Regions from separate parts of the Variovorax atrisoli genome, predicted to be linked through region 2. Evidence: riboswitches for the same ligand, from Rfam matches in the RefSeq annotation. Region 2 holds a riboswitch; the other holds the start of a gene.
The links. A riboswitch is a leader RNA that binds a small molecule or an ion and turns the genes downstream of it on or off. The one in region 2 is predicted to bind glycine.
Positions count from the first base shown of each region.

Region 1: linked by a shared signal. The riboswitch ahead of FHY06_RS10800 (D-amino acid dehydrogenase) and the one ahead of gcvT (glycine cleavage system aminomethyltransferase GcvT) in region 2 are both predicted to bind glycine.

Region 1 covers NZ_JACIBG010000002.1:852,508-863,020, reverse strand. The annotation lists gene FHY06_RS10830 (DMT family transporter) at 1-470, opposite strand, end outside; gene FHY06_RS10825 (LysE family translocator) at 625-1,224, opposite strand; gene FHY06_RS10820 (aminotransferase-like domain-containing protein) at 1,347-2,786, shown strand; gene FHY06_RS10815 (PhaM family polyhydroxyalkanoate granule multifunctional regulatory protein) at 3,013-3,795, shown strand; gene FHY06_RS10810 (FIST signal transduction protein) at 3,840-5,120, shown strand; gene FHY06_RS10805 (RtcB family protein) at 5,330-6,736, shown strand; gene FHY06_RS10800 (D-amino acid dehydrogenase) at 6,756-8,063, opposite strand; glycine riboswitch at 8,155-8,260, opposite strand; glycine riboswitch at 8,264-8,362, opposite strand; gene rfbB (dTDP-glucose 4,6-dehydratase) at 8,479-9,549, shown strand; gene rfbD (dTDP-4-dehydrorhamnose reductase) at 9,546-10,436, shown strand; gene rfbA (glucose-1-phosphate thymidylyltransferase RfbA) at 10,457-10,513, shown strand, end outside.
Region 2 covers NZ_JACIBG010000001.1:1,406,809-1,417,321, reverse strand. The annotation lists gene FHY06_RS06720 (NAD(P)H-dependent flavin oxidoreductase) at 30-1,079, shown strand; gene FHY06_RS06715 (alpha/beta hydrolase) at 1,120-1,791, shown strand; gene FHY06_RS06710 (DUF3014 domain-containing protein) at 1,930-2,844, shown strand; gene FHY06_RS06705 (hypothetical protein) at 2,966-3,220, shown strand; gene gcvP (aminomethyl-transferring glycine dehydrogenase) at 3,243-6,158, opposite strand; gene gcvH (glycine cleavage system protein GcvH) at 6,327-6,698, opposite strand; gene gcvT (glycine cleavage system aminomethyltransferase GcvT) at 6,751-7,923, opposite strand; glycine riboswitch at 7,969-8,078, opposite strand; glycine riboswitch at 8,099-8,179, opposite strand; gene FHY06_RS06685 (YkvA family protein) at 8,234-8,644, opposite strand; gene FHY06_RS06680 (hypothetical protein) at 8,678-9,226, opposite strand; gene FHY06_RS06675 (L,D-transpeptidase Cds6 family protein) at 9,329-9,823, opposite strand; gene FHY06_RS06670 (MFS transporter) at 9,905-10,513, opposite strand, start outside.

The sequences.
Region 1 (10,513 bases), on a different contig from region 2:
AAGCCATGACCGCCCTGGCTCGCGCGCAGCACCGAGAACACCACCACCAGCAGGCTGCCCGCGACGGCGCAGAGCCAGAAACCCAGCCGCGCGCGCTGGTGCAGCACCCAGGCCGCGACGGCGGCCGTGACCAGCGGCAGCAGGGCGGTCACCACCGCCGCATGGCTGGCCGTGACCACGCGCAGCGCGTAGGCCAGCAGCAGCGGGTAGCCGATGACGTTGCCCAGCACCGCCATGCCCAGCGGCCTCCACTGGTGCGCAGCGGGGCGCGGCGAGCGCGTGACCAGCAGGAAGACGGCCGACAGCACGCCCGCCAGCGCGGCGCGGCCGAGCGTCACGAACCACGGCGACAGCTGCGGCGCGTCCTGCGAGCCGGTGGCCAGGCGTGTCATCGGCAGCGTGATGGCGAACATCGCCACCCCCACCACGCCCAGCCACATGCCGAGAGTTTCGGCCTTGAAGTTCTTCATGTCGGCGACCTCCCCGAGAAAGGTGCCGCTGTAACCGGGCGGTGCGCCGTCGGGGAATACCGCGGAACCGGCTCGGCCGGGCCGCTGGTATTGCCCCCTGCAAGGGGGGTGGCGAAGCGACACGAAATGCGCGAAGCCTGGGGGTGAGCCGATCTCATACGCCCGCCATCCACCAGGCGGTGAGCACGAGCACGAGTCCCATTGCGCGGTTGAACCACAGCAGCCGCGAGCCCTTGGCCAGCCAGTCGCGCAGCATGGCGCCGACCAGCGCATAGGCGAAGTTGCTGACGAAGGCATAGGCCAGCATCACCGGCGCCACGATCGCGAAGCGGTGCAGCGCGTCGGGCTGCCCGGCGATCCAGCCGGCCACCAGCGTGAGCGCCAGCAGCCAGGCCTTGATGTTCACGAACTGCAGCATCACGCCCTGCCCGAAGCCCACCGACAGGCTCTTGCCGTCGGCCTTGCCGAGCGTCGCGCTGCCACTGAGCTTGTACGCCAGCCACAGCAGATAGCCGATGCCCAGCGCCTTGATGGCCAGCCGCAGCGAAGGCACCGCCACCACCAGCGCGCCGATGCCGGCGGCGCACAGCGCCAGCAGCAGCGTCCAGCCCACCGGCACCGCGACCACGAAGCGCATGGCGCGCGGCAGGCCGCCGTTGGCCGCCAGGGCGGTGGAGAGCGTGGTGTTGGGGCCGGGCGAGAAGCTCATCGCCGTGGCCAGCACCAGCAGCGCGGTGAATTCTCGCCAGTTCATGACACACACTCTAAACTTGAGACCATTACAGTTCCAGTACAGATGATCGAACAATCGGGCGATCTGTATTGGTCACTCCTTCGACACAGAAGCCAGGGAAGCCGGCAGACCCCGGACGACGAATGCTCACACGCACCTCCACACAGTCGCTGACCGGGCAGCTCGCCGATCGCCTGGCCGAGCGCATCCGCACCCGGCTGCTGCCGCCCGGCGCGCGCCTGCCCTCGGTGCGCGAGTGCGCGCGGCAGCAGGGCGTGAGCCCCTACACCGTGGTCGCCGCCTATGACCAGCTGCTGGCGCAGGGCCTCGTCGAAGCCCGGCGCCAGCGCGGCTTCTACGTTCGCGACTCAGCTCCTGCGCAGGACGCCCGCTCGGCGAAGGGCGCCGATGGCGCGATGGGCGTGCCCGCAGCGATCGCGGTGCAGATGATGGCCTCGCGCGTGCCGGCCGACGCCAGCTCGCTGATCCGCAGCATGTTCCACCGCCCGAGCGACAAGCCGCAGCCGGGCATGGGCGTGTTCCCGCCCGACTGGATGGCGTCGACCTTCATGCCCACGGCAGTGCGGCGCATGACCAATACAGCCGCGCTGCAGGAACTGTCGCTGCAGTACGGCGAGCCGGCCGGCGACATGAGCCTGCGGCGCAGCCTCTCGCAGAAGCTGGTGGGCATCAACGTGCCGGCCTCGCCCGACCAGATCGTGACCACCGTGGGCGCCACCCACGCGCTGGACATCGTGAGCCGCACGCTGCTGCGTCCGGGCGATCCGGTGATGGTCGAGGAGCCCGGCTGGGCGCTGGAGTTCGCGCGGCTGGAGGCGCTGGGCATGCGCATCCTGCCGGTGCCGCGCCGCGCCGACGGGCCCGACCTGGAAGTGATGGCGCAGTACTGCAAGCTGCACGGCCCCAAGCTCTTCGTCAGCGTGAGCGTGCTGCACAACCCCACCGGCTACAGCCTCACGCCGGGCAGCGCGCACCGGGTGCTCAAACTGGCCAACGAGCACGGCTTCCACATCGTCGAGGACGACACCTACAGCCACCTCGCACCCGAGCACGCCACGCGGCTGAGCGCGCTCGACGGGCTGCAGCGCACCATCTACGTCAGCGGTTTCGCGAAGATCCTCGCGCCCAACTGGCGCATCGGCTTCCTGGCCGCGCCGCCCGACCTGAAGGAGCAGCTGCTCGAGACCAAGCTGCTGGCTACGCTGACCTCGCCCACGCTGTTCGAGCGGGCCTTGTCGTGGTGCATCGACCAGGGGCAGCTGCGCCGGCACTCCGAGCGCGTACGCATCCGGCTCGACGGTGCGCGGGGGCGGGCGGTGAAGCTGGCGATGGCGCACGGCTGCACCTTCGCCTCGGAGCCGGCGGGGCTCTTCGGCTGGGTCGACACCGGCGTGGACACCGACGCGCTCACGCAGCGCATGCTCGACCAGGGCTACCTGCTGGCGCCCGGATCGCTCTTCCATGCGCGCCGGCCGCCGAGCACCATGATGCGGATCAACTTCGCCACCTCGCAGGATGCGGCCTTCTGGAAGGTCTTCAGCAAGGTCCGAAGCGAAGTCTGATCTGGCTCGCCACCAGGCGTCGCCCACTTCGCGCCGCGCGCGCCTTGCCTTGCCGGGGGCCATTCCGACGGCCCGGCAAAGCCGGTTCCGCGGGGTCCCGCGGAGGGGCTTTCGCGTTGGACGGCACGTTGGGAAAAGGCGGCACGGAAAGGTCAAACGCCGGAGGCTTGGAGTAAGCTGGCAGCACAAGAAAACCCATACCCAGCACCCCAGGAGACCTCCTCGCATGAGCAACGCCAGCAAGCCCTTCGACTTCAGCCAGTTCGTTCCCGGATTCGACTTCCTGAAGAACCTCGCCGGCGGCGCTGCCTCGGGCAACGGTTCGGTGCCGGGCATCCCGAGCCTCGCGAGCTGGGTCGCGCCCACGCTGAGCGTGGAGGAGGTCGACAAGCGCATCCAGGAACTCAAGACGGTGCAGTACTGGCTCGAGCAGAACGGCCATGCGCTGAAGGCCACCATCCAGGCGCTCGAAGTGCAGAAGATGACGCTTTCGACGCTGCGCGGCATGAACGTGCGCATGGAAGACATCGCCAGCGCGTTCACCCGGCAGGCGACCGCCGCCGCAGCAGCCGTGGCCCCCGCGGCCGCGGCCTCCAGGGCTGCGCCGGAGCCCGAACCCCGGGAGCCCGAGGAAGTCGAGAACGAAGAGGCGCCCGAGGAGGAGGCTCAAGAAGCCGCTCCCCCGCCCAGGAAGCCCACCCGCAAGCCCGCCGCCTCCAAGGCCAAAGCCACGGCGGGCGAGAGCGCAGGCGTGGTCGACCCGATGCAGTGGTGGGGCTCGCTCACCGAGCAGTTCCAGCAGATCGCCAGCACGGCGCTGCAGGACGCGGCCCAGTTGAAGATGCCGTCCATGGCGCAACCGCTGGCCGATGCAGTCGGCTCGGTCATGGGCAAGCCGGCTGCAGCCCGCAAGCCGGCCGCCGCGAAGAAGTCTGCGAAGACGACGGCTCCGGCCGCCAAGAAGAAGACGTCCACCGCCGCGCGCAAGCGAACCTCCGCGCGACGCTGACGTCATACACACATCCATTTTTCAAGAACGGGTTGGCACGCATCATGAAGCTTTTTCCCTCCGGTCATGCCACCCATCCGCAATGGCGAATGGCCGCGGGCCTCGTGCTCGCGCAGCTGCGGGCGCAGATGGCGCTGCCCGACTACGCCTCCGCGCCCACGCTGGGGCTCCTCTACATCACCGACCACTACGCCGGCGACGCGCAGGACATCCTCGACCACCTGAGCGCCGAGCTGCCCGAGGTGACCGACTGGTCGGGCACCGTCGGCGTCGGCGTGTCGGCCAACAACGCCGAGTACTTCGACGAACCCGGCATGACCCTGATGCTGTGCGCGCTGCCGAGCGACCAGTACCGCGTGTTTTCCGGCGTCGCGCCCCTGGGCAATTCGGAAATGAGCGGTTTCGAGGCGCACACGGCGCTGGTGCACGCCGACCCCGCCACGCCCGACCTCGCCGAACTGATCGGCGAGATGGCCGGGCGCACCGATACCGGCTACCTGTTCGGCGGACTTTCGTCGGGACGCGGCGGCGCGCTGCAGTTCGCCGTCGGCGGCAACGGCAACATCCGTGGCCATGGCGCCGCGGGCGGCGTGTTCTCGGGCGGGCTCTCGGGCGTGGTCTTCGGCGAAGGCGTGCGGCTGGTGTCGCGCGTCACCCAGGGCTGCCAGCCGCTGCGCTCGGGCGCTGTGCGCGAACGCGAGATCACCGAGGCCGACGGCAACCTGCTGCTCAAGCTCGACGGCGAGCCTGCGCTCGACGTGCTGCTGGCCGACCTGCAGGTGTCGCTGGAACGCCCGCAGGAGGCCATCGAAGCGGTGCGCAACACCCTGGTCGGCCTGGCCGACGCCGGCAGCGACGGCATCCGCCGCACCGGCGACCTGGGCGCCGACGTGCTCGTGCGCCACATCATCGGACTCGACCCCACGCGGCGCGGCATCGCCATCGCCGATACCGCGGAAGCCGGCATGCGCCTGACCTTCTGCCGCCGCAACGCCCAGGCCGCGCGCGCCGACCTGATGCGCATCTGCGCGGAAATCCGCGAGGAACTGGAGCCCGAGGAACAGACGCTGGCCACCGCACGCGCCGTGGCGGCTGGCGAGGCCGAAGCCGCGCCGCATCCCGCGCGGCGCATCGCCGGAGCCGTGTACGTGAGCTGCTCCGGCCGCGGCGGCCCGCACTTCGGCGCGCCGGGGGCGGAGCTGCAGATCGTGCGGCACGCGCTCGGCGACGTGCCGCTGGTGGGCTTCTTCGCCGCAGGGGAGATCGCGCGGCACCATCTGTATGGGTATACCGGGGTGTTGACGGTGTTCACCGCGCCCGACTGACCTGGCGCCCGACGCGAAAAAGCGACGGGCGAGTTTTCGGCGGGAGGATCCATCGCTAGAATCCGCCCGCTTTCTTGAATCTCTGCTGCTGCAAGAAAGAGCCAGCCGCGCATCGCCTCCTTCGCGAGCGCGGCCGATCTTTTTCGCCTCTCCACGCAAAGTGCGACGAGGCAGGAAACCGACATGGTTTCCCGAATGGAACAGCAGTCATGAGCGATCCTCGCTTCTCCAGACTCCAGCGTGCCTTCTCGCGCGCCGGCATCGCCGTCGACTACCGTGATGGCGTGTATCACCTGCACCATGAGGCCTCGCAGGCCACGGTGCTCCTGCCGCCCAGTCTTCCACTGGAAGAAAAGGCGGTGAACCAGTTGCTGGCATTCGCCAGCGTGCGCTCGCCCGACGGCGAGAAAGGCGTGTGCAAGGCCTGCGCGACGCCCGATTTCCACCCGGGCTCCGTCGCGCCCGTCGGCAGCGTCGTCGCGACCGACCCCGACTTCGTCATTCCCGCAGCAGTGGGTACCGACATCAACTGTGGCATGCGCCTGCTGACCACCGGGCTCACGCTCGACCAGGTGGCTCCGCACAGGACGCGGCTGGTCGAGAGGCTCACGCGCAGCCTGCTCGACAACGGTCGCGACGTGCCGGTGCACACGACGGCGTTCAGGGCGCTGTTCGACGTGGGCCCCGCGGCCTTCCTGGAGGCGGTGCGCAGCGGCGGGCTATGGTCTTCGTGCGAACGCGACCGGATGCAGGCCGAGCTCGATGCCTGCATCGGCCTCGCGAGCTTCGGCGGCAGTGCCCGGCATGCACCCGAGGCCTACATCGGCGGCCGCCACGAGCTGTTCCGTGACCCCTGCCTCGGCACACCGGGAAGCGGCAACCATTTCGTGGAGCTGCAGGTGGTCGACCATGTCCTGGACCGCCATGAGGCCTACCGTGCGGGCCTGAAGACGGGAGATGTGGTCGTGATGATCCACAGCGGCTCGCGCGACATCGGATTTCATGTGGGTGGGCGATGGATGGATCGCGCCCGCGCCGAGTGGCCCGGCGGCCTGCGCCATCCGAAGAGCGGTCTCTACGGTCTGGCGGGGCCGCTGGCCGACGAATACCTGGAGGCCATGGGCGTGGCGGCACGCTATGCATGGGCCAACCGTGTCGTGCTGGCCGAACTGGTGCGGAAGGATTTCGCTGAACTGCTCGGTGCCTCGTCGTCGAAGCTGGTGGTGGACGTGCCGCACAACGTCGTGCTGCGGGAACGCGGCATGAACATCCACCGCAAGGGAGCGACGCCGGCGAATGCAGGCGACCTGGCGCTTATTCCGGGCTCGATGGGCGACTACTCGTATCTGGCTTCCGGGCTCGGGCATGAGGACTGGCTCTGGTCGTGCAGCCATGGCGCCGGTCGGCGGATGCGTCGGCAGCAGGTGCGCGCGATGCGGCCCGCGACTGCCGACCAACAGGCCAGCTGGCAATGCGTGACCTTGCGCGAGGAGCGCCGGATCGAAGAGGCGCCGCAGGCCTACAAGCCTATCGGCGAGGTGATCGACGCGCAGGAACGCGCCGGGCTGATCCGCTGCGCGGTGCGGCTCAGGCCCTGGATCACCTTCAAGGCGTGATCCATGGCCTGCCGGCTCGTCAGCCCAGAGCGGGCTGAGGAACGCGGGGACTGGGCGCCGGCATCCCCGTGAACGCGAAATCCACCTCCGGCGCCAGCCCGCTCACGATCCGCGCGATCGACTTGCCCGAGCCGCAGGCGTGCGTCCACCCCAGGGTGCCGTGGCCGGTGTTGAGGAACAGGTTCGGCAGCTTCGTCTTGCCGATCAGCGGGACGTTGCTCGGCGTGGCCGGGCGCAGGCCCGTCCAGAACTGGGCCTGGGTGGTGTCGCCGGCGCCGGGGAAGAGCTCCTCGACGCGGCGCACGATGGCTTCGCAGCGCACGCGGTTCAGGTCGCGGTCGTAGCCGTTGAGCTCGGCCGTGCCGGCGATGCGCAGGCGGTCGCCCGATGCGGAGGTGTAGCGCGAGAACACGAGCTTGAATTCGTCATCGGTCAGCGAGACCTGGTGGGCCTTGAAGGCGTCCTTGACAGGCAGGGTCACCGAATAGCCCTTGGCCGGGTAGATCGGCAGCCGGATGCCCAGCGGCGCTGTGTACAGCGGGCTCAGCGAGCCCATCGCCAGGACGAAGGCGTCGCCGCGGATTCGCTGGAAGCGGCCTTCGCTGTCGGTGGCCTCGACGTGGTCGATGCTGCCGCCGGCCTCGCGCAACGCTGTCACGGTGTGGCTCATCAGGAACCTCACGCCCGCGGCGGCGGCCAGCGCGACGAGTTCGCGCGCGAAGCGGTTGGCGTCGCCGGACTCGTCCTCGGCCGTGTAGGTGGCGCCGGCCAGCTTGGGGCGGATGTGGGCGAGGGCGGGCTCGATCTTCAGGGCCTCGTCGGCCGAGATGACCCGGCGCTCGCATCCCAGGGCACGCATCTGCTCGGCGGGCTCGAGGGCGCCGTCGAACTCCTTCTGCGTCGTGTAGAAGTGGAGGATGCCTTGGGTGCGCTGGTCGTAGTTGAGGCCGGTGTCGCGGCGCAACTGTTGCAACATCGAGCGGCTGTATGTGCCGAGACGAACGATCTGCTCGATGTTGTGGCGGGTGCGCGCCGGCGTGCATTCGCGCAGGAACTGCAGGCCCCAGAGCCACTGGCGCATGTCGGCACGCATGCGGAAGAGCAGCGGGGCGTCTTCCTTGCCCAGCCATTGCAGCACCTTGAGCGGCGCGCTGGGGTTGGCCCAGGGCTCGGCATGGCTGACGGAGATCTGCCCGCCATTGGCGAAGCTGGTTTCGGCGGCCGGGGTGGCCTGCCGATCGATCACGGTCACTTCGTGGCCGAGTTGCTGGAGGTAGTAAGCCGAAGTCACGCCGAGCAGGCCGGCGCCGAGGACGATCACGCGCATTTCAAGTACCTTTGAGGTGCTGCGCTTGAACGGCGGGCATTGATTGCTATCGAATGAATAGCAAGGCAACCAGGCGACCGCAGTCCAAGTTGCCGCTCCCCCTGTCCTCGGTACCTGAGAGATTCACCCGCTGCGCCCGCAGAGGGTTTGCTCCTTCGGTGCGCCACATGGCGTGGCGGCTCTCCAGACGGCGTTTCAGTTGGTGCAGTACAGGCCCTTGCGAGGCCGACCTGAGCGTTTATGGGAGTTTGCGCCTTCGGTAGGGCCACCGGGGTGGCCCGCTCTCCTGCAGTGGGGCGATTGTAGGCGGAGCCTGCACGGGCGCCAACCTCTGAATTCTCGCCCTTGGGCGAATGGGATAATCGCCCGTTGATTTGCCGCAGGGCGATCGTTCCACATCACTGCAGGGGACTTCATGATCCTGGTTACCGGCGGCGCTGGCTTCATTGGCGCCAATTTCGTACTCGACTGGATCGCGAACAGCGACGAGCCCGTCGTCAATCTCGACAAGCTGACCTACGCTGGCAACCTCGAGACCCTCGCATCGCTCAAGGGCAATCCCAGGCACATCTTCGTGCAGGGCGACATCGGCGACAGCGCCCTGGTCGACCGCCTGCTGGCAGAGCACAAGCCCCGCGCCGTGGTGAACTTCGCCGCCGAGTCGCACGTCGACCGCTCGATCCACGGCCCCGAGGACTTCGTGCAGACCAACGTGCTCGGCACCTTCCGACTGCTCGAATCGGTGCGTAGCTTCTGGAGCGCGCTGCCGGCCGACCAGAAATCGGCCTTCCGCTTCCTGCACGTCTCGACCGACGAGGTGTACGGGTCGCTCTCCAAGACCGACCCGGCCTTCACCGAAGAGAACAAGTACGAGCCCAACAGCCCCTACTCGGCTAGCAAGGCCGCCAGCGACCACCTCGTGCGCGCCTGGCACCACACCTACGGCCTGCCGGTGCTGACCACCAACTGCTCGAACAACTACGGCCCGTTCCACTTTCCCGAGAAGCTGATCCCGCTGATGATCGTCAACGCGCTGGCCGGCAAGAACCTGCCCGTGTATGGCGACGGCATGCAGGTGCGCGACTGGCTCTACGTGAAGGACCACTGCAGCGCCATCCGCCGCGTGCTCGAGGCCGGCAAGCTCGGCGAGACCTACAACGTGGGCGGCTGGAACGAGAAGCCGAACATCGAGATCGTCAACACCGTGTGCGCCCTGCTCGACGAACTGCGCCCCCGCGCCGACGGCAAGCCGTACAAGGAACAGATCACCTACGTCACCGACCGCCCCGGCCACGACCGCCGCTACGCCATCGACGCGCGCAAGCTCGAGCGCGAACTCGGCTGGAAGCCCGCCGAAACCTTCGACACCGGCATCCGCAAGACCGTCGAGTGGTACCTCGCGAACAGCGAATGGGTGCGCAACGTGCAAAGCGGCGCGTACCGCGAGTGGGTCGAGAAGCAGTACGACGCGAAGGCCGCGGCATGAAGCTGCTGCTGCTGGGCAAGGGCGGACAGGTCGGCTGGGAACTGCAGCGCAGCCTGGCGCCGCTGGGTGAACTGGTCGCGCTCGACTTCGACAGCACCGATTTCCACGCGGACTTCAGCCGGCCCGAGGAACTCGCCGACACGGTGCTCAAGGTGCGCCCCGACGTGATCGTCAATGCAGCGGCGCACACCGCCGTCGACAAGGCCGAGAGCGAACCCGAGTTCGCGCGCAAGCTCAACGCCACGTCGCCCGGCGTCGTGGCCGAAGCGGCGCAGAAGATCGGCGCGCTGATGGTCCATTATTCGACCGACTACGTCTTCGACGGCAGCGGCACCACGCCGTGGAAGGAAGGCGATGCGACCGGCCCGCTCAGCGTCTACGGCAGCACCAAGCTCGAGGGCGAGCAACTGGTGGCCCGGCACTGCGCCAGGCACCTGATCTTCCGCACCAGCTGGGTGTATGCCGCGCGCGGCGGCAACTTCGCCAAGACCATGCTGCGGCTGGCCAAGGAGCGCGACAAGCTGACCGTCATCGACGACCAGTTCGGTGCCCCCACAGGCGCGGAACTGCTTGCCGACGTGACGGCGCACGCCATCAGGGCGACGCTGCAGGATCCCTCCAAGGTCGGCCTCTATCACGCGATCGCCGGCGGCGAGACGACGTGGTACGGCTACGCGCGCTTCGTGCTCGAAATGGCGCAGCAGGCAGGCGTCGAACTCAAGGCCGGGCCCGACGCCGTCGAGGCCGTGCCGACCAGCGCCTTCCCGACCCCGGCGAAGCGCCCGCACAACTCGCGCCTCGACACCAGCAAGCTGCAGACCACCTTCGGCCTGCGCCTGCCGCCATGGCAGGAAGGCGTTGCGCGCATGCTGCGCGAGATCCTTTGAATCCCACGAGAAGAAAGAGCATGACCAAGACGACGCAACGCAAGGGCATCATCCTGGCCGGCGGTTCGGGCACGCGC
Region 2 (10,513 bases):
GACGGCATCCGACAAAGGAGCGCCCTCGAATGACAACCACCTCGCTGCAGCAGATTCTCGGCACCGAACTCCCCCTCATCCAGGCCCCGATGGCCGGCATACAAGGCAGCGCGATGGCCATCGCGGTCAGCAATGCCGGCGGCCTGGGTTCGCTGCCGGCAGCCATGCTGAGCACCGACGCGCTGCGCAGCGAGATCGCCGCGATCCGCGCGGGAACCGACAAGCCCTACAACGTCAACTTCTTCTGCCACACCCCGCCCGAGCCCAGCGCCGAGCGCGAGGCCACGTGGCGCAGCGCGCTGGCGCCTTACTACGCCGAGTACGGCATCGACGCCGCGAGCATTCCGGCCGGGCCGGGTCGCAACCCCTTCAGCGCCGAGGTGGCCGCGCTGCTGGCCGAGTTCAAGCCGCCGGTCGTGAGCTTCCATTTCGGGCTGCCTTCCGAGGCGCTGCTGGCGCAGGTGCATGGCTGGGGCGCCAAGGTGCTGGCCTCGGCCACCACGGTGGATGAGGCGCTCTGGCTCGAGGCGCACGGCGCCGACGCGGTGATCGCCCAGGGGCTGGAGGCCGGCGGGCATCGCGGCCACTTCCTCTCGCACGACCTGACGAAGCAGCTGGGCACTTTCGCGCTGCTGCCGCAGCTGGTCAAGGCGGTGAAGCTGCCGGTGATCGCCGCTGGCGGCATCGCCGATGCGGACGGCGTGGCGGCGGCGATGTCGCTGGGCGCGGCGGGCGTGCAGATCGGCACGGCCTACATGCTTACGCCCGAGGCGACGACCAGCGCGGTCCACCGCGCGGCGCTCAAGAGCGAGGCGGCGCGGCACACGGCGCTCACCAATCTCTTCACCGGCCGGCCGGCGCGCGGCATCGTCAACCGCGCGATGCGCGACCTCGGGCCCATCGGCAAGGCGGCGCCGGAGTTTCCGCTGGCCACCTCGGCCATCGCGCCGCTGCGCGCCAAGGCCGAAGCGAAGGGCAGCGGTGACTTCTCTCCGCTGTGGTCGGGGCAGAACGCGACCGGCTGCCGCGAGATTCCGTCGGCCGAGCTCACCCGCGCGCTGGCGCGGGGCTTCCGCTGATTCGAAGGAAGAGACGAACAACATCACATCCGCCCAAACCATGACCCAGCTTCACCTGCCCCTGAAATTCCTCGCGCACGGCGCGCAACCCGATGCCCGCGAGCCCTGGCTGCTGGTGCTGATGCACGGCGTCGGCAGCAACGAGCAGGACCTGTTCGGCCTCGCGCGCATGATGCCGTCGCAGTTCCACGTGCTGAGCCTGCGCGCGCCCTATGTGCTGTCGCCCGACGCCTATGCGTGGTTCGAGTTCCAGGTGCTGCCCGACGGCGAGCGCCGCATCGACGAGGAGCAGGAGCGCGAAAGCCGCTTCCTCGTCGGCGAGATGGTCGCCTCGGCCGCGCAGCAGCTGGGCGTGCCGCCGGAGCGCGTGATCGTCGGCGGCTTCAGCCAGGGCGGGATCATGGCGCTGTCGCTGCTGCTGACCAGGCCCGCGAGCGTGCGCGCCGCGATGGTGTGGCACAGCCGGCTGCTGCCGCAGGTGGTGCCGCACATCGCGCCGCCCGAGGCCTTCGAGGGCAAGGCGCTGTGGGTGAGCCACGGCAGCGCCGACAACGTGATTCCGCCGAGCGCGGCGCAGGCCACGCGCGAGCTGGCGCGCACCCTGCCGCTGGCGCTGTCGGGCACGGACTTCCCCGGTGCGCACGAGATTCGCCCGGCCGAGCTGCAGGCCACGCTGGCGTGGCTGCAGTCGCTGAGCGCGCAGCCGGGCTGAACCTGCCGAGCTTCTTGCTGAACTTCGGCGCGACAGCCGCGTCACAGGGCGTTACGACGAGGCGGGCCGGCCATGACCCGATCTGGTGCACCATAGCCGCTCGCCTTCCTGACACTCCAGCACAAGGAAACCGCCCGTATGTCCGACAGCGACAACCGCGACACCCGCGACGCCCCCGAGTTCAGACCCCGCCGTGAAACGCCCATCGGCACCATCGTCGTGGGCGTGCTCGTGCTGCTCGCAGCCGCGTTCTTCGGCTGGCGCTGGTATCAGCAGCAACAGCAGAAACCCGCCGAGCCCGTGCCGGTGGCCGCCGCGCCCAACGACGCGCCTGCCGCACCCCCGCCTGCCGCAGCGCCAACGGGCCCGCAGAACCCGGTCGATGTGCTGGCGCAGCCTGACCCGGCATTGCCCAAGCTGGCCGATTCCGATGCGCGCGTGACGAAGGCGCTGAGCGAGCTTCTCGGCGCCAAGAGGGTCGCCGAGTTCCTGCGGCCCGACGGCATCGTGCGGCGCTTCGTCGCCACCGTCGACAACCTGCCGCGCGAGCACGCGCCGCCAAGCGTGTGGCCGGTGCAGCCCGCGGGCCAGCGCTTCATCACCGAGGGGCCGCAGGGCGGGGTGCAGACCATCGCCGCCAACAACGCGGCGCGCTACAACGGCATCGTGCTGCTGGCCGAGTCGGTCGATCCGGCGAAGGCCGCCGCCGTGTATGCAAAGCTCTATCCGCTGTTCCAGCAGGCGTACGAAGAACTCGGCTATCCGGGCCGCTACTTCAACGACAGGCTCATCGCCGTCATCGACCACCTGCTGCAGGCGCCGGAGCCCAAGGGCCCGGTGCAGGTGCGGCTTGTGGAGGTGAAGGGCGACGTGCCCTCGCAGCGCCCTTGGGTGCGCTACGAATACGTCGACCAGCAGCTGGAGTCGCTCTCCGCGGGCCAGAAGATCCTGGTGCGCATGGGCCCCGAGAACGAGCGCAAGGCCAAGGCCAGCCTGCGCGGGCTGCGCCAGCAGATCGCCACCGGCGAGATCGCGAAGAAGAAGCAGCCCTGACGGCGGGGCTTGCCGGCGCCGTGGGCCTGCTCCGGCGCGCGATGTAGGCCCGCACCGATTGCACGGCCCCTCGGGGTCGCCGAGCCTTGGCTGGTCCAAAACCAAGCTCGGAGACACCCCCATGAACCTGATGAGCGTTGACCTCTACCAGAGTGCCACCGATTCGGAGAAATTCCTCGCGCTTCCCGCGGGCACCGACCCGGCCGAGCTGATGGGCCCGATGACTTTCGACCAGGACTACGCGCAGGTCAGGCGCTACCGCGAGGCATTCCAGTTCGATCCGTCCGAGCCCTACGCGGGCGTCAACGCCGCGAAGATCGCGGCGGACATCCTGACGGTGAAGTGGGCGACCTACCGCCGCGAGCCTTCGCAGTAGAAGACTTCGCAGGGCCTTTCGCTCAAGCCTCTTCGGCCTGCTCGCTGTACTCGCTCACCGGCACGCAGCTGCAGAACAGGTTGCGGTCGCCGTAGACGTTGTCGACGCGGCCGACAGGCGGCCAATACTTCGCGGTCTTGAGCGAAGCCAGCGGGAAGGCGCCGAGTTCGCGCGAGTAGGTGTGGCTCCACTCGCTGCCCAGCAGGCTGGCGGCCGTGTGCGGCGCGTGCTTGAGCGGGTTGTCTTCCTTCGGCCAGACGCCTTCCTCGATGCGGCGGATCTCGCCGCGGATGGCGATCATCGCGTCGATGAATCGGTCGAGCTCGGCCAGCGGCTCGCTCTCGGTCGGCTCCACCATCAGCGTGCCGGGTACGGGGAAGCTCAGCGTGGGCGCATGGAAGCCGTAGTCGATCAGGCGCTTGGCCACGTCTTCGGCGGTGACGCCGCTGGTGTCCTTCAGCGGGCGCAGGTCGAGGATGCACTCGTGCGCGACGTGTCCGTTGGGGCTCGCGTACAGCGTGGGGTAGTGGTCCTTCAGGCGCGCGCTGATGTAGTTGGCGCTCAGGATGGCCGTCTCGGTCGCGGCCTGCAGGCCCTTGGCGCCCATCATGCGGCAGTACATCCAGCTGATCGGCAGCACCGCCGCGTTGCCCAGCGGCGCGGCCGACACCGCGCCCACGCCGTTGGAAGGCACGCCGGCCGTGGCATGGCCCGGCAGGTAGGGCACGAGGTCTTCGACCACGCAGACGGGGCCGACGCCGGGACCGCCGCCGCCGTGCGGGATGCAGAAGGTCTTGTGCAGGTTCAGGTGGCTCACGTCGCCGCCGAACTCGCCCGGCGCGGCCACGCCGACCAGCGCGTTCATGTTGGCGCCGTCCACGTACACGCGGCCGCCGTGCGCATGCACCAGCTCGCACAGCTCCTTCACGCGGGTCTCGAACACGCCGTGGGTGCTGGGGTAGGTGATCATCACCGCGGCCAGGTTGGCGCTGTGCTTCTCGCAGGCGCGCTTGAGGTCGTCGATGTCGACGTTGCCCTGCGCGTCGCAGGCCGTCACCACCACCTGCAGGCCGACCATCTGTGCGCTGGCCGGGTTGGTGCCGTGCGCGGAAGACGGAATCAGGCAGATGTTGCGGTGGCCCTGGCCCTGGGCCTCATGGAAGGACTTGATGGCCAGCAGGCCCGCGTACTCGCCCTGCGAGCCCGCGTTGGGCTGCAGGCTGATGCCCGCGTAGCCCGTGGCCTCGCACAGCCAGGCGCGCAGCTGGGCGTCGAGCTGGGCATAGCCCTGCAGCTGGTCGGGCGGTGCGAAGGGGTGGATGTTGGCGAACTCGGGCCAGGTGATGGGGATCATCTCGCTGGTCGCGTTGAGCTTCATGGTGCAGCTGCCCAGCGGGATCATGCTGCGGTCGAGCGCGAGGTCCTTGTCCGACAGGCTGCGGATGTAGCGCAGCATCGCCGTCTCGCTCTTGTGGGTGTTGAACACCGGGTGCGTGAGGAATGCGCTGGTGCGGCGCAGGTCTTCGGGGATCAGCGGCGTGGTGTTGCCGGCGAGTTCGTCGAAGCGCGGCGCCTGCGTGCCGGCGGGCGCGAACAGGGCCCACAGCATTTCGACGTCGGCGCGCGTGCTGGTCTCGTCCAGCGAGATGCCCAGGTGCTGCTGCAGGCGTTGGCGCAGGTTGACGCCTGCTGCCTGCGCGCGCTCGATGATCGCCTGCGTGTCTTCGCCGGTGCGGATGGTCAGCGAGTCGAACGCGGTGGCATTCACCGGCTCGCGGCCCATCTGCGCGAGGCCCTTGGCCAGCACGGCGGTGAGCGCAGCCACGCGCTGCGCGATGCGTGTGAGGCCGTCGGGCCCGTGGTACACGGCGTACATGCTGGCCACCACGGCCGGCAGCACCTGCGCGGTACAGATGTTGGAGGTGGCCTTCTCGCGGCGGATGTGCTGCTCGCGCGTCTGCAGCGCGAGGCGGTAGGCCGGCTGGCCGTGCGTGTCGACGCTCACGCCCACCAGGCGGCCCGGCAGCGAGCGCTTGAACTCGTCGCGGCAGGCCAGGTAGGCGGCGTGCGGGCCGCCGTTGCACAGCGGCATGCCGAAGCGTTGCGTGGTGCCGCAGACGATGTCGGCACCCCATTCGCCCGGAGGCGCGAGCAGCGTCAGCGCCAGCAGGTCGGCCGCGACGATGAAGGCCGCGTCGCACTGGTGCGCATGGCCCGCGAGCGGACGCAGGTCGTGCACGTGGCCGGTAGTGGCAGGGTACTGCGCGAGCACGCCGAAGAAGGCACCGCTCACCATCAGGTGCGGCAGCGTTTCCGACACGGTGCTCACCTTGACCTCGATGCCCAGCGGCGCGGCACGGGTCTTGATGACCTCGATGGTCTGCGGATGGCAGTCGCCCGAGACCAGGAACACGTTGCTCTTGCTTTTCACGCTGCGCTTGGCGAGCGTCATGGCCTCGGCGGCGGCGGTGGCCTCGTCGAGCATCGAGGCGTTGGCGATGGCCATGCCCGTGAGGTCGCACACCATCGTCTGGAAGTTGAGCAGGGCTTCCATGCGGCCCTGCGAGATCTCGGCCTGGTAGGGCGTGTAGGCGGTGTACCAGGCGGGGTTCTCGAGGATGTTGCGCAGGATCACGCCCGGCGTGTGGTTGCCGTAGTAGCCCTGGCCGATGAAGTTGCGCAGCACCTTGTTCTTCGACGCCATCGCCTTCAGCTCGGCCAGCGCGTCGGCTTCGGTCACCGGCGCGGGCAGGCGCATCGGCCTGGCACGGCGGATGGCGGCGGGCACAATGCCGTCGATCAGCTCCGCGCGCGTTTCCGACCCGATCGCCGGCAGCATGCGTGCCTCGTCCGCCGCATCGATGCCGATGTGGCGGGCAATGAATTCTTCGGCGTTCTCGAGTTCTTGCAGGGTGGGGAGGGCAGCGGGCTTCGACATGGCAGGGCTGGTGATAAGAGCTTGGGGCGGGGGAGCGGGGTCAGAACGCGGAAGTCGCGAAGGTTTTGCAGAGGTCGCGGAAGGAGAACCAGGAGTTGATTCGGTTTCTTCTGCGACTTCTGCCTGGTTCTTGTATTCCTTCTGCGTCCGGCTGTCCGATTTCTGGGATCAGGACTCGGCAGCGAACTTGTCGTACGAGGCCGCGTCCAGAAGCGCGTCGAGCTGCGAGGGGTCGCTCAGCTTGACCTTGAAGAACCAGCCGGCGGCCAGCGGGTCGCTGTTGGCGAGAGAGGGGTCGGCGCGCAGCGCTTCGTTCACTTCGGTGATCTCGCCCGAGACGGGCATGAACACGTCGGCGGCGGCCTTCACCGATTCGACGACACCGGCGACTTCGCCCTGGGCGAAGGTCTTGCCGATCTCGGGTAGGTCGACGAACACCACGTCGCCCAGCGCGTCCTGCGCATGCACGGTGATGCCGACGGTGGCCGCGTCGCCTTCGGCCGACACCCATTCGTGGTCCTTGGTGTACTTGATGCTCATGGTGGAAAAACTCCTCGTGGAAAAAATGTTTCGGGGTGCAGAGCCTAGCCGTTCAGCCGCGGTAGTAGCGGGTGGGCACGAAGGGCATGGTCGACACTTCCATCGGCACCGGCTTGCCGCGCACGATGGCCTGCACGCGCGTGCCGGGTTCGGCGAACGCGGTGGCCACGTAGCCCATGGCGATGCAGCGGTCGGCCGTGGGGCCGAGCAGGCCGCTGGTGACGAGGCCGATGTCCTGGCCTTCGAAAGACTGCAGCACCGTGCCGTCGCGCACCGGAATGCGCTCCAGCGCCACGAGGCCCACGCGCTTGCGCTTCAGCGTGTCGTGGCCGGTGCGGCCGGCCGCGCCGGCAGTGGCCGTGGCGAGCTGCGCAAGCACCCTGGCCGCGCCCGGAAAACCGCCTTCGCGCGCACCGCCCGCCCGGCGCACCTTCTGCATCGCCCAGTTGAGCGAGGCCTCGACGGGCGTGGTGGTGGTGTCGATGTCGTTGCCGTAGAGGCACAGGCCCGCTTCGAGCCGCAGCGAATTGCGCGCGCCCAGGCCGATGGGCTTGACCTCGGGCTGGGCCAGCAGCAGGCGGGCGAGGCGTTCGGCGTCGGATGCGGCCACCGAGATCTCGAAGCCGTCTTCGCCGGTGTAGCCGCTGCGGGTGACGAAGGCCGCAATGCCGCCGATCTGCACAGCGCCGCCCGTCATGAACACGAAGCGCTCGACGCCGGGCGACAACCGCGCCAGCGTGGCCGCGGCCTGCGGGCCCTGCAGCGCGAGCAGGGCATGGTCGGGCAGGGGGCGCACCTCGCAGCGCGAGCCGATCTTCTGCTGGATGTGGGCGATGTCGGCCACCTTGCAGGCGCCGTTGACGATCACGAAGATCGAGCCGTTGCCCTCGTTGAAGAACATCAGGTCGTCGAGGATGCCGCCCTCGTCGTTCAGCAGCAGGCCGTAGCGCTGCTTGCCGGCGGGCAGGTCGATCGCGTCGACGGGCATCAGGGTCTCGAACGCGGCCGCGGCGTCGGCGCCGACCAGGCGCAGCTGGCCCATGTGTGAGATGTCGAACAGACCGGCCGCGTCGCGCGTGTGCTTGTGCTCGGCCATCAGGCCGGCGGGGTACTGGACCGGCATCGAATAGCCGGCGAAGGGCACCATGCGTGCGCCCAGCTCCAGGTGGAGGTCGTACAGCGGCGTCTTGAGAAGTTCGGTAGCGGATGCGGGGGAAGCGGCCACGGGGCACTCCAAAGGGGCAGTCGAAATCCATGACGCAAGCCATGGGCCACCCCTGCTGTCCGCTTTACCTGAGAGATTCGCCCCACGATCGGGGTTTGCTCCTTCGGTGGGCCGCTGCCTGTGTTTGGCGGCGGCCTCTCTCCAGCAAGGAAACACCGGTTTTCACCGGCGCCTCGTCAGTCCTTTTGCCTGAGCGTTCGGGGGAAACTTCCCCCTGCGCCTTCGGCGGCCCCGGCATGCGGGGCTCTCTCCTGACCCCGGGGAGTGTAGTGGATCGCGCGGCACGGCCGGCGATCCGGGCTTTTTGCGATCAGCGCGCCCACAGGTACCAGGCCCCGGCGGCGACCGCGATCCACACCGCCACGACCAGCGCGGCGCCCCAGCGGCTGGTCGGCCTGGCGCCGGCACGCTGGATCCAGGCATCGGCCTGCAAACGGCATTCGGCGAGGACGGACGCCGGAATCAGCCTGATCGTGAGCCAGATCAGCCCCGGCAGCAGCAGCACGTCGTCGACGTAGCCCAGCACCGGCACGAAGTCGGGGATCAGGTCGATCGGGCTCAGGGCATAGGCCACCACGAACACGCCCAGCGCCTTGGCATACCAGGGCGTGGCGGCGTGCCGGCAGGCGAACCAGAGCGTGACGCCGTCGCGCTTGAGGCGCCTGGCCCAGTTGAGAAGGCGCTCGGACAGCGCGGGTGTGGGACGCGAGGAAAGATTCACCCGGCGATGGTGTCACAGGCCCGGCCGGGGTCTTCAGTGAATCACTTCGGCCGGCGGCAGCAGCCGGTCGATGCGCTCGCGCAGCGATTCGGCGCGCTCCACGCCGGCGGTCTTCTCGATCTCGGTGAGCATCAGCGCGGCTATGGTCAGCATCGCCTCGCGGTCGCGCGCCTCGCGCAGGGCGTCGCGCATCTGCAGTGCGAACTTAGGGTCGCGGCGCACGAACATGCGCTCGCAGATGTCGAACAGGAACATGCGCGTGGTCGCCAGCGAGCGCTTGCCGTCGAAGGTGTCGGCGGCGGTGGCGACCTGGATCGGCTCGACGGCCGGGATGGGCGAGGGCGCGGGCTGTGCGGGAGGCTCGGCCGGTGCGGCTGCAGCCTTGGGGCCCTGCAGGTAGCCCTTGTCGATCAGCGCCTGGATCGTCCGCTCGGCTTCATCGCGATTGGGGAAGAGGGGACTGAAGTCGGTCAGGGAGCGCCGGCCGTCGGCCATCAGCAGCAGGGCGCGTTCGCGCTGGGTGAGCGTGCGCTGTCCGCCCTGGAGTTCGTTGCGCGCCTTGTCGGTCTTGGTGGGAAACATGGCAGCCACAGCCTTGGGGAAACGAAGGCTGCAGCATGGTTGCAAGCGGTGACACCTTCGTGAACCGTTTGGCTTACAGGGCCATTGGTCCGGGCGCCTGCATCATCCGCCCGCGCCCTCCTTGCGGATGAGCCAGCGGCCCCCGACGCGCTGAAGCTCCAGCGTCTTGCGGCTCTTCTCGCGCAGCTTGTCGGCGCTGTAGGTCTGCTGGAAGCTGGCGGTGGCCGCCTGTCCCTTGAGGCTGATGACGAGGCTGTCGATCTCCACGCTGATGGCGGCCTTCTCCTCGATGCGGGCGCGGCGGTCGGCCTCCCATGCCTTGCGGTCCTGGCCGCGCGGCGGGGTGAAGTCGGGCGCGTAGGCGGCAAGGTAGCGAGTCACGTCGCGTGCGGACCATGCCGCGGCCCAGGCGCGCACTGCAGACTCGACTTCACGGATGCCTGCTGCGGGATCGGCCGGCGCGGCGGCGGCTGCCGGCGTCGTCGGCGCTATTGGCGCTACCGGCGCTCCTGGCGCTACCGCCGTCGTCGGCCCGGCGCCGAAGGCAGCCGGAGCCAGCAGCGTGCTCCCCAATACGCAGCTCAGGAATCGATTCATGGCGCAGTGTCCCTCCTCGTCGTTTCGCCGGCCCTTCGGCCCTGCGCCCGATTCTGGCAGCGAACATGCGCCGGGCCGCTTTCAGGCGGCGGCTCCCTCGGCGTCGACAGGCATCGTCTGCATGGTGCGATTGCGCAGCCGCAGCGCGAGCACCGCCGCCACGCACAGCAGGCAGAGCACGGCGGTCAGCGTCACGCCGAGGCCGCGCGCGTCCGACAGCATGCCGAAGAGCGGCGAGACCAGCCCGCCCACCGACAGCGCCAGCCCCAGCGCGATGCCGCTGGCGGTGGCCGGGTTGCGCGGAAGGTAGTCCTGCGCGAGCGTCACCTGCGCCGCGAAGGGCAGGAACATGCACAGGCCGAAGAGCCCGGTGCAGGCCAGCGCCCAGCCGGCGCTCGGTGCGAGCACGATGCCCGCGAGCGAGGGCAGCGCGAAGAGGTAGCCCGCGCGGATCGTGCCCATGCGCCCGATGCGGTCGCCGAGCCACCCACCGAGCAGCGTGCCGACCGCGCCCGCCGCAGTGAACGCGGTGAGCGCCGCCGCGCCCTGGAAGGCCGAGCCGTGCAGGTCGCGCGTGATGCGCAGCGACAGCATCGACATCACCGTGACGTATGGGATCGACCAGCCCACGATGGTCGCCACCAGCAGCCCGAAGGCGCGCCAGTCGTTGTGCGGCCTCATCAGATGGTC